Regions from separate parts of the Kushneria konosiri genome, predicted to be linked through region 3. Evidence: predicted binding sites of a transcription regulator. Region 3 holds the regulator's gene; each other region holds the start of a gene.

Region 1 (5,729 bases), 690 kb from region 3:
CGGCACTGTTTATCTGGAAGGAGTTTCTCATCTGAGTCAGTCATGCTAGTCTCGGATGATCGATCATGAGGGCAGGGGCTCTCATGGTGTTTCGGAATTTTTGATCAGGATAACCCTGCATGTCGCATCTGGCGCCCAATGACACTCAGACTCTGCTGGCCCAAAAGGCTTTGGCAGTGTCTGCGCGTGTCTCTGGCGCAGTCGGTTATTCAGTGGGCTACTGGTATTGGTTTAGGAACGGGCACGCCTGAATACCAGGGCGTGCCGGTATCTACCGTGCTGCCCACCCTCAAAAACCCCGGTCGGCAGCACGCCACCGGGGTTTTTTGTTTTTGTGTCATGACAAACGACTCGTTGGACACAGGCAGAGGGAGAATCACATGACCATGACGGACCAGAACCATCCAGCGTATGGCTGGCGATTTAACCGCACGCTGGCGGCGCTTCGAGCGCTGACCGCCGGCGTGTCAGTAACGGGCGCTCCACACTTACCCTTGTTACGCCGTTAAAGGATAGAGATCTCGTCATGAATGCCTTACTCAACGCTGTTGAAGCTGCCCACCCCGATTCCTTCGATCAGACCGATGACGCGGATGCCGCCATTGTATCCCAGCCCCTGCCGACACCCGGCGCGCTCAAAAAGGCCATTGCCCTGGAACCTGCCATAAAAGAGCAGATTGCCCACCAGCGGCAGACGATCCGCAATATCCTGAATGGCCATGATTCGCGCCTGCTGGTTGTCATGGGACCCTGCTCCATTCATGACCGCGACAGCGCGCTGGATTATGCCCGGCGTCTGAAAGAACTCGCCAATGAGGTGGCAGACAGCATGGTGCTGGTCATGCGGGTTTACGTGGAAAAGCCGAGAACGACTGTCGGCTGGAAGGGGCTGGTGTATGACCCGCACCTGGATGGCAGTGACAACATGGCCGAAGGGCTTGCCAGTACGCGCCGCCTCATGCGGGATATCGCGGCGCTGGGGCTGCCGATTGCCTGCGAGCTGCTTCAGCCCATGTTGAGTGCCTACATGGATGATCTCATCAGCTGGGCGGCGGTGGGGGCACGGACCACCGAGTCGCAGATTCATCGCGAAATGGTCAGTGCGCTGCCCATGCCTGCAGGGTTCAAAAACGGTACTGACGGCGGCATTCAGGTGGCCATCGATGCCATGGGCGCCAGTCGCCACGGCCATCGTTATCCGGGGTTTGATGACAACGGTCACCCGGCACTTTTGCATTCACGCGGCAATCCCGACACTCATCTGGTGCTGCGCGGTGGCCATCAAGGGCCCAATCACGATGCGCAAAGCGTTGAAAAGGCCGCTTTTGCTCTCGGTGCAGCGGGCGTTTCAGGCGCCATCATGGTGGACTGTTCCCATGCCAACAGTGGCAAGGACCCCACTCGACAGCCTCTGGTGCTCGATGAGGTCATCCGCCAACGACTCAATGGCGTGTCATCACTGGTCGGCGTCATGCTCGAAAGCCATCTGGAAACAGGCAAGCAGCCCATGGGCGCTGCACTGCGCTACGGCGTTTCCGTCACCGATGGCTGTCTGGGCTGGACGGACAGCGAGCATCACATTAGGTGTGTGGCGAAGCGGTTGACCGAGCGGTCGGTTTAAGGCGGTCAGCCGTTGTTCGGGCCGTACTGAAGCGGCCCCGACCCCCCGGGTGTCAAAAACCTGTCATGATATCGTCGTAATCTCGGCCATCGATCAATCCACGGGAGACGATGGCATGAGTCAGGAAATCGAGAATCACGACAATCACAATGACAGCGATAATCGCCCCTTTTCTTCCGTCATGGCCCGCTACATGTCGCGCCGGCGCATGTTGCAGGGGAGTCTTGGGCTGGCGGCTGCCACACTGTTTACCGATTTCGGTCTGGGATCTGTCATTCGTCAGGCCGGTGCCGAGCCCGGGCGCCGGCTGACGCTGGGCTTTGAATCGCTGCCGGGCAGCATGACGGACGGCATTGTGGTCCCTGAAGGGTACACCGCTCAGGTTCTGGTGCCGTGGGGCACACCACTGGACAGTAGTGCGGCCCGCTGGCAGCAGGATCTGCGGGTCACACCGGCCTTTCAGGCGCGCGCCATGGGCATGCATCACGACGGCATGTACCATTTTCCGCTGGATACGCAGCACGCCTCACGCGATTTCCTGTTGGCGATCAATCACGAATATATCGATCAAAGCGCCCTCTGGGCGCCGCAGGGCGGACCGACCCACAAGGATGAGGGGGCACGTCCGGCCGATGAGGTGCGTACCGAAATCAACGCCCACGGCGTGGCGATTGTCCGCCTGCGTCGTGACGACCAAGGGCATTGGGGACCCGTAGCCGACGACGCCCATAACCGGCGCATTACCTCGGCCACGCCCATGGCGCTGGCGGGTCCCGTGGCGGGAACGCCCTGGGTGGTGACCGCCTGGTCGCCGGAAGGAACGCATGTTCGCGGTACCAACAACAACTGCGCCAGTGGCTACACACCGTGGGGTACCTACCTGACCTGTGAAGAGAACTGGCCCGAGGTATTCATCAATCGTGGTGAGCTGACGGCCGATCAGGCCCGTCTGGGTATCAATGGCGAGCGTGGCCGCTATGGCTGGGAAAGTGCCGAGCATGGCGAGCAGGGAGAGTTCAGCCGTTTCGATAACACGCCACAGGGTGACGATCCCGCCCGGGACTATCGTAACGAGGCCCGTGGTTTCGGCTACATCGTGGAAATTGATCCCTACGCCCCCGACAGCACCATCTACAAGCGCACGGCGCTGGGACGTTTCCGTCATGAGGGCTGCTGGCCCGGCCGTGTGGTCGAAGGCATGCCGCTGACGTTTTATACCGGTCATGACAGTCGCAACGAATACATCTACAAGTTCGTGACCAAAAAACACTGGCAGCAAAGCGATGCCAATCGTCCCGGCGACACCTATGACCGCCAGGCCATCGGTGCCAGCTACCTGGATGAGGGCACCCTGTATGTGGCCCGTTTCGATGCCGATGGTACGGGAGAGTGGCTGCCTCTGACGGTTGATGCCGTAATTCCTCAGGGCGAACACAAGGGGCAGCGACTGGGAGAGCTGTTCGAGGATCAGGCCGGCATCATCGTCAACACCTGTGACGCCGCTGACCTGATGGGCGCCACCCCCATGGACCGTCCGGAATGGGGCACGGTCGATCCGCAGTCAGGCATGGTCTACATGACGTTGACCAATAACTCAAAACGTACCGATGAAGACAGCTCGGCCAGCTTTACCGGTGAGGGCGATGATGTGTCTGCCATGGGCAGCGGGTATGCCACGGCACCGGTCAATGCGGCCAATCCACGCCCGGACAATACCTATGGCCATATCATCCGCTGGCAGGAGAGTCATGATGATCCCACCCGTATGCGCTGGGAGCCTTTCGTCTTTGGCGGTAGCCCTGATGCGCAGGATGACACCAACCCTTCCGGTCTGACCGACGTCAACGCCTTTGCAAGCCCTGATGGTCTCTGGTTTGACGAGCGTGACAATGGCGAGGGAATTCTCTGGATCGAGACGGATAACGGGCTGGACAAGGGTCGTGAGAACGCGGTGGCCAACATGACCAATGATCAGGTACTCGCCGTGGTGCCAGGCGCCATGAATGAAAAGGGGCAGCCGGCCATCAATGCCGGCAATCAGGCGCAGCTCAAGCGTTTCGCCATCGGCCCCAACGAAGCAGAAGTCACCGGGATTTTTGCAACCCCTGATCGGACAGCGCTGTTTATCAATATTCAGCATCCCGCCAACTGGCCGGCCGCCGATACCGACGATGCCACGCAAACAGCACAGGGGCAGGTGCGCCCGCGCTCATCGACCGTGGTCATTCAAAAGCGCGATGGCGGCATGATTGGTGTCTGACCCCCGGGGGAGCATTCTGGAAAAGGGACTCGGGCCGCTCATGCGGCCCGAGTGCTGTCATGGGCATTGAAGGATGTTGTCAGGGTCGCGCGGCATAGGCATAGAGCAGCGTTTCCTGCGCGCTGATGGCCGCTTCATCCTTGCCCGGGCAGCGTTTTTCATAATGCCCGTCCGGTTGCAGCGTCCAGCTCTGACAGTTGTCCAGCATGTAGGTATCGAGATCCTTTCTGACCCGCTGTGCAATCTTGCGATCCAGCAGAGGGAAGCAGGTCTCGACCCGTTGAAACATGTTGCGCTCCATGAAATCGGCGCTGGAACACCAGGTCTCGGATTTGCCGGCGTTGTGAAAGTGAAAGACGCGGGTATGTTCCAGAAAGCGACCCACCACCGAGCGCACCGTAATGTTGTCCGAGATGCCCGGAACCCCCGGGCGTAGACAGCAGGTGCCCCGGATGATCAGCTGACATAGGACACCGGCCTGGGACGCGCGGTACAGCGCCTGGATCAGTTTTGGCTCGGTCAGGGAGTTGCACTTGACGGTCAGCATCGCCTTGCGACCCTTGCGCGCGTGTGCGGTTTCACGATCAATCAGCTCTACCAGCCGCCGGTGCAGTGTAAAGGGCGCGTGCAGCAGGTGTTCGGTATGGCGCGGCTCACCCATTCCGGAGAGCTGCTGAAACACGTGATGGACATCTTCGCAAAGCGTTTCACGCGCCGTCAGAAGGCTGTAATCGGTATAGAGCTTTGCAGTCTTTGAATGGTAGTTGCCGGTGCCCATGTGGGCGTAATGACGAATCTGGCCGGCTTCGCGACGCACAATATGCAGCATCTTGGCGTGGGTCTTGTAGGCCATGACGCCATAGATCACGTTGGCGCCGGCCTCCTGAAGCCGGGAGGCCAGTGCGATGTTGTCGGCTTCATCAAAGCGGGCGCGCAGCTCGATCACCACCGTGACTTCCTTGCCACTTCTTGCGGCATCAACCAGAGCACTGACTACGCCTGATTCAAAACCGGTGCGATAAAGGGTCTGCTTGATTGCCAGAACGCCCGGGTCTCGAGCGGCCTCGGCCAGCCAGTTTTCGATGACGCCAAACGATTCCCAGGGGTGTAAAAGCAGGATGTCCTGTCGACTGATCATGTCGAACAGGCTTTCATCCTTGCGAAGGGCTTTCGGCAGGCCCGGTACGAAAGGGGTGTAGCGCAGGTCCGCGCGTTCGCTGTCTCCGATCATGGCCATCAGCCGGCTCAGGTTGACCGGCCCGTCGACCAGATAGAGATCCTCCTGTTCCAGCTTGAACTGCTTGAGTAGAAAATCGCTCAGGTGTGCCGGGCAGTTATTGGCAACTTCAAGACGCACGCCATCGCCATAGCGTCGGGCCAGCAGCTCGCTTTTAAGCGCCGAGGCCAGATCCGAGACGTCCTCGGTGTCCATGGCAAGGTCGGCATTGCGCGTCAGACGGAACTGATAGCAGCCGCGGACGGTCATGCCGGGAAAGAGCTGTTCGGCATGGGCATGGATCATCGAGGAGAGAAACACATACTCCTGACATCCTTCACGCTCAAGCTCCTGGGGGAGTCTGATCAGCCGGGGCAGGGAGCGGGGCGCCGGAATGATGGCCATGCCGCCTTCACGCCCGAAAGCGTCCCGGCCTTCCAGTTCGACGATGAAATTAAGGCTTTTGTTGACCAGTCGCGGGAAGGGGTGGGACGGGTCCAGTCCGATCGGGCTGACCACCGGCATGATTTCGTCATCAAAATAGGTCCTGACCCACTCTCTTTGTGACTTGTTCCAGCTGTTGCGACGCAGAAAGTGGATACCACGCTCGGCCAGTGCCGGGATCAGACGGG
Region 2 (5,729 bases), 540 kb from region 3:
TCTGGGTAGCACTGTTGATGATCAGTGGCTCGGCAAGCTCCGGATCCTTCATCAGCAGGTTGCTGATCTGCCAGGAGGCGTTCATTGACAGGCCGTCGTCACCGTTGTCGCGCAGCTGACCCTGGCCGTCCAGGCCCAGCTTCAGGCTTACGCCTTCAGCATTGTCCTGAAGGTTCAGCTGGCCCAGGGTTGTTTTGAAGCGAGCGTCCCAGAAGTTGTCGATGTTGGGCCAGTCGGGGCCGCCGGCGCCGCTGCTGTCCATCTTCAATGACTTGAGCGTCAGCGTGGCGTCGTCACTGTGAAAATCCAGAGAGGGGATCGAGACGCTGGATTCGGTGCGATCACCGTCAAGCCGGTAGTGGCCCTTCATGCCGCCCCAGGCCAGGCGGGCGTCAGGGCTTTCGGGAACCTGGGTGTCGTCAAAGGCCGGCGACTGCCAGTCGATGTTGACGTCATTGCCAAAGCCCACGGTGGTGGTGGCCTCAAGCGCCGGCTGGTCACCGAAATAGTGCGCAACGGCGGCCTGCTGGTCACCAAAGTCGGGGGTGCTGTCGATGCGCGCCCAGCCAAATCCCCATGGGCCATGAGTGATGTGATGATGCACATCGATCTGCAACGGCCCTTCGCGGGTCTCGATCACGGTGCGGGTCACCGCATCAGACGTGCGCCAGCCGCGGTCATAGTCGATGACCTGGGTCGGGGCGCTGTCAGAGACCTGCGCCATGCCATGGCGGAACTCCTGCTCGATCTGCTTGCCGGTGTACCAGGGGGCGGCAGCGCCTGCGACCACGATGATGACTGCTGCAGTACCGATAATGCCCGTTGTCTTGCCCATGAAGATCCCTGAACGTTGATGCAAAATATAAATGTCTCAGCGCCGGGCGCTGATCATGGTTGATTGACCTGTCGTATACCATCGGCATCAATGGTGATCAGCCCTTGCTTATAAAGGCCGCCAATGGCCTTTTTGAAGTTGCCCTTGCTGACACCAAAGGTGCGCTGAATCAGGGCAGGGTCACTCTTGTCGCTGATGGCCAGCCTTCCACCGGCCTTTTGCAGTTGCTCGAGAATCTGTTCGGCCAGCGGCTCTGCCAGTAGTTCACGGCGAGGCTGCAGACTCAGATCCACCTTGCCGTCATCGCGAATCCGATGAATGTAGCCTTTGGTCCGGGTGCCCATGCGCAGCGGACGAATGGCCTCGCTCTTGTGCAAAAGCCCCCAGTGGCGATGATTGATAATGGCGTTGAAGCCCAGGTCGGTCGGACCGGTAATGAGCAGATCGACTTCCTCATCACGCGCGTAATCGGCCGGCTCATGGCTCAGATAGCGGTCCAGCCGCATCGAGGCGGTGATGCGTCGGGTGCGATCATCCAGATAGGCGAACACCACGCAGCGATCGCCCTGACGCAGGGGGCGATGGGTACGCTCTTCAAAATGCGACAGCAGCAGGTCCTTGGGCAGGCCCCAGTCCAGAAAGATACCCACTGGAGTACGCTCGACCACTTCCAGCGCGGCGAACTCGCCCACCTGAATTTTGGGTCGCTCGGTGGTCGCGATCGGGCGGTCTTCGCTGTCGAGATACAAAAAGACCCGCAGCGAGTCGCCCGGCTCGGTGGATAAACCTCGCGGTATCTGGCGCGTCGGCAGAAGAATATCGCCCAGCGTGCCGCCATCGAGGAAAAGCCCGATGGAAGACGTCCTGAGGATTTCAAGCGTATTGAAACGGCCCATTGCCGGCATGGTCACGCCCCGTGAACAGAATAAAAATGCCATGTTAACGCAAACGCCACGATGGCGGGCAGGGGAAGACCCTTCACGGGGCATGGCTTGTCACCATCGCGCGGCAGTGCAATGATTTTCCAAAGGAGATGGCATGCCTCCCGAAGCATGCGCTTCGAACCATCGCGCTCTGACACGTCGTGATTGATGATGCCTGCAACGCCCCGGGGGACGGGGGCAGGTTCGTGTTGATACGACGTTGCTGCCCGTGCCCTCGACATGACCGAGAGATTCGAGGAGTGCTGCATGTGGTTGTCCATTCTTGCCATCGGGTGTGGTGCGGCGCTGGGCGCCAACCTGCGCTGGGCCCTGTCATTGATGCTCAATGCGCTGTTTCCACCGTTGCCGCCCGGGACGCTGGTGGCCAACCTGCTGGGGGCCTGGCTGATCGGCATTGCCTTTGCGCTGTTTAATCTCCTGCCGGAGCTGAGTCCACATTGGAAACTTTTTGTGGTGACCGGTTTTCTGGGCGCGCTGACCACCTTTTCGACCTTCTCGCTGGAGATCACCGGACAGCTTCAGGAAGGACGCTATCTGAATGCATTGGCGGGTATCAGCGCCCATCTTGTGGGTTCGCTACTGATGACGGCGCTGGGCATGGCCTGTGTGGCCCTTGTGCGGCAGTGGCTGCGGTAGTGGGCAGGGGAGATTTATGACAGCGCTGCAATAAAACTGACATATTTGATTGCTAACCTGGCGTCGTATTGAAGCAGCCGCGCCTTTTCTGACAGGCCGGCACGATAACCAGCAGGGCGCCTTGAGCGTTCTGACGCAGGGTAACGGAGCAATCTGATGATCAAGCAAGTCGCTGCAGCCTTCATTGCTACCTCGCTGGCGGCCACCGCCTCGGCCGCGACCATCACCGGTGCCGGTGCGACCTTCCCCTATCCGGTCTATTCGCAGTGGGCCGATGGCTATCAGGACGAGACCGGCAACGGCCTCAACTATCAGGCCATCGGGTCCGGTGGCGGTATCCAGCAGATTACTGCCGGTACGGTCACCTTCGGAGCCAGCGATGCGCCGATGACACCGGAAGAGCTCAAAAAGAACAATCTGGTTCAGTGGCCCCAGATCATGGGCGGCGTGGTGCCGGTCGTGCACGTGGAAGGCGTTGAAGATGGGGCGCTGCGTCTGGACGGTCAGACACTGGCGGACATCTACCGCGGCGAGATCACCACCTGGAACGATGACGCCATCTCGCAGCTCAACCCCGACGTGGATCTGCCAGACACCAGGATTACCCCGGTCTATCGTGCCGAAGGCTCGGGCACCAACTTCCTGTTTACACACTATCTGGCCCAGGTCAGCAGCGATTTCAAAAACGAGATTGGTGAAGGCAAGTCCGTGGCGTGGCCTGCCGGTGTTGGTGCCAAGGCCAACGCCGGGGTGGCAAGCCAGGTCAACGGCATCAACGGCGCCATCGGCTATGTCGAGTCAGCCTATGCCGAGCAGAACGATCTGAATGTGGCGCAGATGAAAAATCAGGCCGGCAACTTTGTGACCGCCGGCAGCGACACCTTCCAGGCCGCGGCCGCCAATGCCGACTGGCAAAATGCTGACGGCATGTATCTGGTGCTGACCAATCAGCCGGGCGATCAGAGCTGGCCGATCGTGGGGGCTTCCTTCATTCTCATGCACACTGAAGTCGACGATGCCAAGGCCGCTGGTGACGCGCTTGCCTTCTTTGACTGGGCATTTGAAAACGGCGATGACATGGCCACCGAGCTCAACTACATCCCGATGCCGGATGGCGTGGTCAACATGATCAAGAAAGACGTCTGGTCGCAGATCAAGGACAGCAGCGGCAAGGCTGTCTGGCAGCAGTAATTCACGGCTGACCTGATGTCTCGGGCCGGGGCCATGTGCCCCGGCTTCTGTCCACCTGACCCACTCATGACGTTCATGTACAGGTATCCATCATGACGACCGGCAGCAGCAGCGTCACACCACAGGCCGCAGAGGGCGATCGGATGCAGAAGCTGTCGGCCAGTGCCCGGGAGCGCACGGCACTCAAGCGCAACGGCATTATTGACCGGATCTTTGAGCTCGGGACCCGTAGCTCGGCGTTGCTGGTGCTGGTACTGCTGGGAACCATCACCGGCTCGCTGGTGATCGCCGGCTGGCCGGCCCTGCAGCAGCTGGGGCTTTCCTTTTTTACCGGCGATCGCTGGGCCGCCAACGTCGAGAATTTTGGCGCGCTGCCGGCCATTTACGGCACGCTGGTGACGTCCCTGATTGCCATCGCCATCGCAGTGCCGGTCTCGCTGGGCATTGCGATCTTTCTCACCGAGCTGTGCCCGCCGAAGCTGCGGCGCACCATTGGCACCATGGTCGAGCTGCTGGCAGGCGTGCCGTCCATCATTTATGGCATGTGGGGCATGGAAGTGCTGGCCCCGTTTCTGCAGTCCCATTTCCCGTCGGTGTTTCCGGCCGGTACCGGACTGACGACGGCCGGATTGATTCTGGCCATCATGATCATCCCCTTTATCACTGCCGTGACCCGCGATGTCATGAATACCGTGCCATCGATCATGCGCGAGTCGGCCTACGGACTGGGCTGTACCACCTGGGAGGTCGTGCGCCACGTGATCTTTCCGTCCGTAAAGGCCGGGATGCTGGGTGGGGTGATTCTCGGCTTGGGCCGGGCGCTGGGAGAAACCATGGCGGTGACCTTCGTGATCGGCAACAACCTTTTCCTGAACGCCACCGTCACCGGGCAGGGCACCTCGATTGCTGCCCTGATCGCCAATCAGTTTTCAGAAGCCGACGGCCTGCAGCGCTCGGCACTTTTGCTGCTGGGTCTGGTTTTGTTTCTGATCACCTTTGCAGTACTGGCACTGGCGCGCTTCATGCTTAATCGCATCAATCAGCGGGCCCCGTCATGAAGGAGGCTGTCATGAATCCTGTTTATCGCCGTCGCCGTATGGCCAATCGCATCATCATGATGGCGTCGCTGCTGGCCTCTGCCTTTGGGGTCATCTGGCTTTTTTTGATTCTTCTGACGCTGGTCACCAAGGGCGTACCGGCCCTGTCACTTGACGTGTTCACCGAGCGCACCCGCATGTCCGGTGGCGGGCTGGGTAACGCCATTCTGGGCTCGCTGATCATGACGGCGCTGGCCACTGTCGGCGGTACCATCATCGGCATCGCGGCCGGCACCTGGCTTGCCGAATACGGCGGTCGCTCACGGCTGGCCAATCTCATTCGCTTTATCAACGATGTGCTGTTGTCGGCACCTTCGATCATCATCGGTCTGTATATCTACGCCGTCGTGGTGCTGCCGATGGGGCACTTTTCGGGCTGGGCCGGGGTGGCAGCGCTGATGGTCATCATCATTCCGGTCGTGATTCGCTCGACCGAGGACATGCTGCTGCTGGTACCCAATTCGCTGCGTGAAGCCGCCGCGGCGCTGGGGGCACATCGCTGGCTGATCGTGCTCAGGGTCTGCTATAGCGGTGCGAAGGCGGGGATCACTACCGGGGTGCTGCTGGGGTGTGCGCGCATCAGCGGCGAGACGGCGCCGCTGCTGTTTACGGCGCTCAACACCAATCAGTGGAATTTTTTCAACATGGGCAGCGAGATGCCCAACCTGCCGATGGTGCTTTACCAGAACATGACCATCAATTCGTTTATTCCCGCTCAGGTGGCGCTTGCGTGGGCAGGGGCACTGATACTGACGGCCGCGGTGCTGATTCTCAATATTCTGGCGCGCGTCAGTGCAGCGCGCTCACAGAAGTAGCATCAAGGGGCTTTCATTTCATGAACATGCGATCAGAGAATTTCACCATGGCGCCCAGGCAGACCTCCCGGAACGCTTCCGGACATACCCATGCTTCAGCCCCTTCCAAGCTGTCGGTCCAGGACCTGAACTTTTACTACGGCAGTTTTCAGGCGATCAAAAACGTCTCGATGGAAATTCCGGCTAATCAGGTCACGGCCTATATCGGCCC
Region 3 (5,729 bases):
GATCACCGATCACGAGGCGATCGAGGCCTTCAAGCTCTGCTGTGAACTCGAAGGCATCATTCCGGCGCTGGAATCGGCGCATTCGCTGGCGCATCTCAGAAAGATCGCCCCGGACCTGCCCGAGGATCACCTGATCGTGCTCAACATGAGCGGGCGCGGTGACAAGGACATGGCCAGCGTTGCCAACTGGCTCGAGCAGCACGGCGATACCGAAAAGTTGCCGAACACCACGGTAGAGGCCGCCGAGCCCGGCCGAATCGATGACATGCAGCCGCCGCATGACGTGGCGAAAAAGACCGGGGAGACCGAATAATGGCCACACGTATTACTCGCCGCCTCGAGGCGCTCAAGGCTGAAGATCGTGCGGCGCTGGTCACCTTTACCATGGCCGGCGATCCGAACTATCAGGCCTCGCTCGACACGCTCAAGGGCCTGCCGGAGGCCGGCGCCGACATCATCGAGCTGGGCATGCCGTTCACCGACCCGATGGCCGATGGTCCATCAATCCAGAAGGCCGCCCTGCGCGCGTTGAAGGGTCAGCACACCCAGCACAAAACGCTCGAGATGGTGCGCGAGTTCCGCCGTGACAATCAGGAAACGCCGATCGTCTTGATGGGTTACTACAACCCCATCTATCGCTATGGCGTTGAACAGTTTCTGAAGGATGCGTCCGAGGCCGGCGTGGATGGACTGATTGTGGTCGACCTGCCGCCGGAACATGACAGCGAACTGTGTCTGCCGGCCACGCGTGCCGGCATTGATTTCATTCGTCTGGCCACGCCCACAACCGATGACAAGCGCCTGCCGCGGGTGCTGGAAAACACCTCGGGCTTTATCTATTACGTCTCGGTAGCCGGTGTCACCGGGGCTGCCGCGCCCACGCCGGAAAGCGTCGAGCGCTCGATCACCCGCATTCGCGCCCATACCGATCTGCCGATTGCCGTGGGCTTTGGCATCCGCAGCGCCGAGCAGGCGGCCAGCATCGGTCGTTTCGCCGATGCCGTGGTGGTCGGGTCTGCGCTGATCAGCTGCATCGAACATGCCGACAGCGTCGAGGCCGGCACCCGGGACGTGCACGCCCTGGTGCGTGACCTCGCGCGTGGGGTTCGACAGGCACGCCTGGCGACGGCCTGATAAAACAACACCGGCTGCCCTGGGGCAGCCGGTGATATCAACGCCGTAATCCCGTGACAGGAATTACTTGGAAACGGCGTCCTTGAGACCCTTGCCGGCCTTGAACGCAACGTTCTTGCTGGCAGGAATCTGGATTTCCTTGCCGGTCTGCGGGTTCTTGCCGGTACGTGCGGCGCGCTCGCGCACGGTGAAGGTACCAAACCCGATCAGGGTGACATCTTCGCCCCTGGCAACACTGCGGGTAATCTCGTCGAGTACGACGTTGAGTACCTGACCTGCCTTGTCCTTTGAAAGATCCGCCTGCTCGGCAATGGCCGCGGCGAGTTCTGGTTTGCGCATAACGCCTCCTGGTTGGGCAATAACATGGCGATTTTTGGTGCCGCCCATTGTTATATCGAATTCGCACACTGCAAGGGGGTGCGCGAAGGGTCGCTCACTGCCCTGCACCAGCGCCATGAAGCCGGCCTTGCAGGGCGAACACTGTTCGACGAGCCTAGACTAGCAACGCCGCCCTGCTTCACGCCAGCCAAAACTGCACAAAATGGCACTTTGTCGCGTATATCCGGCCTAATGGATGATATTTTTACCTCACGGGTACAAAAAGATACCCGATGACCCTCTTTTCGGATGTTGCCTTCATGCCCGAATCTTCCAGGCCTTTTACGTCGCTGACCCGCTGGCAACCGATTGCCCTGTCCGGTGTACACCTTGAAAACCCGCTCGCAGGCCTGATGAGGTCACGGGACTCGCTCACGGCCCGATTGGCACGTCTGGTCGATGCGCCCATTACGGTTCGACTGTACGCTCAGGGTCCCGGACGCGGACGTCATGACGAACTTTCCGCGCTGGGTCTGACTACCGGCCAGCGGGTCTGGCGGCGGGAGGTTACTCTGGAAGCCGGGGGCGAGGTGCTGGTGGCGGCGCGGTCGGTCATGGCGCTCAGGGGCTGCCCGCCCTGGATGGCCCGCCTGGGCACCCGGGCGCTTGGCCATCAGCTCTTTGCCAGAGCCGCACGGGCACCCAAAAAGTCCATGGTACGGCGCTCGGCCATCGAAATGACCCGGGATGCCCCGGGATTTCTGGATCTGCCGGTTGCGTGGGGACGGCGCTCACTGTTCACCCTGGGGCCTGATCGCCCGCCGCTGCTGGTGCAGGAGTATTTTGTGCATGAGCGCTTCACCCGGTGCCAGCGCCCATGACGCATGAATGACTCGACACCGGGTCATTTCGGGTAGACTCATGTTTTTACGCTGACATCCTCGTTTTACCCTGACTGGAGCCCCGACGATGCCGTCGCCCCTCGCTCGTCTCCCTGACTTCATGCGTCTGACCCGGCTTGACCGGCCCATCGGCACCTGGCTTTTGATGTGGCCAACGCTGGCGGCTCTGTGGCTGGCCGGCGATGGCCTGCCCACCCGGCATAATCTGATCATTTTCATTCTGGGGGTCTATGTCATGCGCGCAGCGGGGTGCGTGATCAATGACTACGCCGACCGCCACTTCGATGCCCACGTCAAGCGTACCCATGATCGACCGCTGGCGACCGGGCGCATCAGCGAGCGCGAGGCGCTGACGCTGTTTGGCGTGCTGCTGGCCATCGCCTTTGTGCTGGTGTGTTTCACCAACGCCTACACCATCATGCTGTCATTCGGCGCTGCAGCACTGGCCGCCAGCTACCCGTTCATGAAGCGCTATACCCATCTGCCGCAGGTGGTACTGGGGGCGGCGTTCGGCTGGAGCATTCCCATGGCCTTCGGCGCCGAGCAGGGCCATGTGCCGGCGGTGGCCTGGTGGCTCTTTTTTGCCAATATTGTCTGGACGCTGGTGTATGACACCTGGTATGCCATGGTCGATCGCGACGATGATCTGAAAATCGGCATCAAGTCGACCGCTGTGCTATTCGGCCGGATGGATCTGGTCATCCAGGGCGCACTTCAGGTGCTGATGCTGATGCTGCTGGCGGTTGTAGGTCGCATGGCCGAGCTTGATGGCTTCTACTGGGCATCGCTTATCGCCATCGCCGTTGTGTTCGTGCATCAGCAGCGGCTTTGTCGAACGCGCACCCGTGAGGGCTGCTTTCAGGCCTTTTTGAACAACCACTGGGTAGGCATTCTGCTTTTTGCCGGCATTGCGCTGGCGACCTGGCAGGCTTAATCCTCAGGAAGCGATGGCGTCATCCCCGGTCGCAGTGTCATAAAGTTGTCATATGAAGACGTTTGAATGACGATCACATGACGACGCCCATGACCTGCGCGCCACCGCATAGGTCATCTCGTCAGTCGCCATCGCTATCCGGCAGGGGAAGCCACTCATGTCCAGAACCGTTTTAATCGTCGACGACGAAGCGCCGATTCGTGAAATGATTGCCATGGCGCTCGAGATGGCGGACTTTCGCATTCTCGAGGCCGAGGATGCCAGGAGCGCCCATGAACTGGTGGTCGACGAGCGTCCCGATCTGATCTTACTGGACTGGATGCTGCCGGGCGTCAGCGGCATTGATCTTGCCCGCCGTCTCAAGCGCGAACCCACGACCCGCGACATCCCGATCGTGCTGTTGACGGCCCGCAGTGAGGAAGACAACAAGGTTCAGGGGCTGGAAAGCGGTGCCGATGACTACATCACCAAGCCCTTTTCTCCCCGTGAGCTGATCGCCCGTCTCAAGGCCGTGCTGCGGCGCACGACACCGGCCGGTATCGAGGAGACCGTTGAGGTAGGCGGGCTGATGCTTGACCCCGTCAGCCATCGCGTCAGTGTCGATGGTCGGGCGCTCGAGATCGGCCCGACCGAGTATCGCCTGCTGCAGTTTTTCATGACCCATCAGGAGCGCGCCTACACCCGCACCCAACTGCTTGATCAGGTCTGGGGTGGCAATGTCTATGTCGAGGAGCGCACGGTGGATGTACACATTCGACGGCTGCGCAAGGTGCTGGGTGATGCCCATCAGCATCTGGTGCAGACCGTACGCGGTACCGGCTATCGCTTTTCGTCACGGTAGCCGGCCATGCATTACTGGCTCAACGAACTCTGGCGTCTGGCCTATCTGTCCGCATGCTTTACCATTCTGGGCATGTTGCTGGGCTATCCGGGCTGGGGTCTGGCCCTGGGGCTGGGCATCCATCTCGCCTTTACCCTCAGACACCTGAGGCGACTCTACCGCTGGCTGGAAGCCCCGGTAGATCAACGCCCGCCCGATGGCGAAGGGGTGTGGGGCGATCTGTTCGACCGGCTCTACCGCTACCAGAAGGGCCAGCAGCAGCTTCAAAACCGCCTGCGCTCGGTATTGAAGCGTGTTCAGGAGTCCGCCGAGTCGATGAGCGAAGGGGTCGTGATGCTCGACTCACGCGGCTGTCTGGACTGGTGGAACAGTGCCGCCGAGCGGCTTATCGGGCTGGACAACCGTCAGGACCGCGGCCATCACCTGACCAACTATCTGCGTGATCCCGACTTCATTCGCTATTTCCGTCGGATGGATTACAGCGAGCCGATCACGATCAATGCTCCCACCAACGAGGCACGCACGCTGGCGTGTCAGATCACCCGCTTTGGCGACGACGAACGTCTGTTGATCATTCGCGATGTGACGCGCCTGCAGCGTCTGGAGCAGACTCGACGCGACTTCGTGGCCAACGTCTCCCATGAGCTGCGCACGCCTTTGACGGTGCTGACCGGCTACGTTGAAACCTGGCAGGACAACCATGAGGCGCTGCCCGGCTCGTTCAAGCGCGGCCTGAGCCGTATGCAGGAGCAGACCGTGCGCATGCAGCATCTGGTCGAGGATCTTCTGACCCTGTCACGGCTCGAGACCAGCGAACGCCATCATAATGAGCGCTCCATCGACATGGCAGCGCTGTGCGAACAGATCGCCGAGGACGGACAGGAGCTCTCCGCCGGCAGCCATGAGATCACCTGTCGGCTCGAGGAGACCCGGCGGCTGTTCGGGGATATCGAAGAGCTGCGAAGCGCCCTGTCCAACCTGATCTACAACGCAGTGCGCTACACCTCACCTGGCTGTCACATCACCATCGTCTATCGCCGGTGGGGCAAGGATGGCGCCGCCGTCGAGGTGATCGATAACGGTGAAGGCATCTCCCCCGAGCATCTCCCGCGGCTGACCGAGCGGTTCTACCGGGTCGACAAGAGTCGCTCGGTGGCCAGCGGCGGCACCGGTCTGGGACTGGCCATCGTCAAGCACGTCCTGCTGCGCCACGATGCCCGGCTCGATATCAAAAGCCAGCCCGGCGAAGGCGCCTGCTTTCGCTGCATTTTCCCCGCCACCCGCATGGAGAAGGCGCCCAACTGATGTCCGGGCGCTGTCTCATGACTCACCGCGGCCTGCCAGCCGTCTACTGACGCACGGCGCGGACGTCGGCCAGACCGTGATAGCGCTCCAGCAGCGCCAGCAAGATGGCCTGGCTCTCCACATCCACATTGCCGTGGGTGTCGGCCGGTCGGAAATGCATCTGAAAGGCGCCCAGCGCCTTGCGGGTCGGCTCATCAAAGGTGCCGGTCACACTTACCGGATAACCCCAGAGCCCCAGCGCCCGCTGCAGCTGCGCCATGGACAGTGGTGAGGCGCTCAGCTCACGCTGATAGCG

What was found. Region 3 encodes PhoB, which activates phosphate uptake and scavenging genes when phosphate is short. Its sites were predicted from a motif close to TGTCATANNNNTGTCANA; they were not measured.
Region 1: the regulator PhoB is predicted to act here: its motif matches at 1,672-1,689, upstream of B9G99_RS02605 (PhoX family protein).
Region 2: the regulator PhoB is predicted to act here: its motif matches at 2,442-2,459, upstream of pstS (phosphate ABC transporter substrate-binding protein PstS).

The regions. Positions count from the first base shown of each region.
Region 1 covers NZ_CP021323.1:552,424-558,152, reverse strand. Annotated here, with positions in the region: gene B9G99_RS17150 (hypothetical protein) at 1-35, shown strand, start outside; gene B9G99_RS02610 (3-deoxy-7-phosphoheptulonate synthase) at 527-1,621, shown strand; gene B9G99_RS02605 (PhoX family protein) at 1,737-3,881, shown strand; gene ppk1 (polyphosphate kinase 1) at 3,961-5,729, opposite strand, start outside.
Region 2 covers NZ_CP021323.1:700,768-706,496, reverse strand. Annotated here, with positions in the region: gene B9G99_RS03285 (YdgA family protein) at 1-835, opposite strand, end outside; gene B9G99_RS03280 (CvfB family protein) at 889-1,773, opposite strand; fluoride riboswitch at 1,856-1,943, shown strand; gene crcB (fluoride efflux transporter CrcB) at 2,026-2,415, shown strand; gene pstS (phosphate ABC transporter substrate-binding protein PstS) at 2,572-3,606, shown strand; gene pstC (phosphate ABC transporter permease subunit PstC) at 3,699-4,664, shown strand; gene pstA (phosphate ABC transporter permease PstA) at 4,676-5,518, shown strand; gene pstB (phosphate ABC transporter ATP-binding protein PstB) at 5,545-5,729, shown strand, end outside.
Region 3 covers NZ_CP021323.1:1,243,396-1,249,124, reverse strand. Annotated here, with positions in the region: gene trpB (tryptophan synthase subunit beta) at 1-313, shown strand, start outside; gene trpA (tryptophan synthase subunit alpha) at 313-1,134, shown strand; gene B9G99_RS05825 (HU family DNA-binding protein) at 1,198-1,521, opposite strand; gene B9G99_RS05820 (chorismate--pyruvate lyase family protein) at 1,746-2,333, shown strand; gene ubiA (4-hydroxybenzoate octaprenyltransferase) at 2,422-3,288, shown strand; gene phoB (phosphate regulon transcriptional regulator PhoB) at 3,446-4,129, shown strand; gene phoR (phosphate regulon sensor histidine kinase PhoR) at 4,136-5,434, shown strand; gene B9G99_RS05800 (N-acetylmuramoyl-L-alanine amidase) at 5,478-5,729, opposite strand, start outside.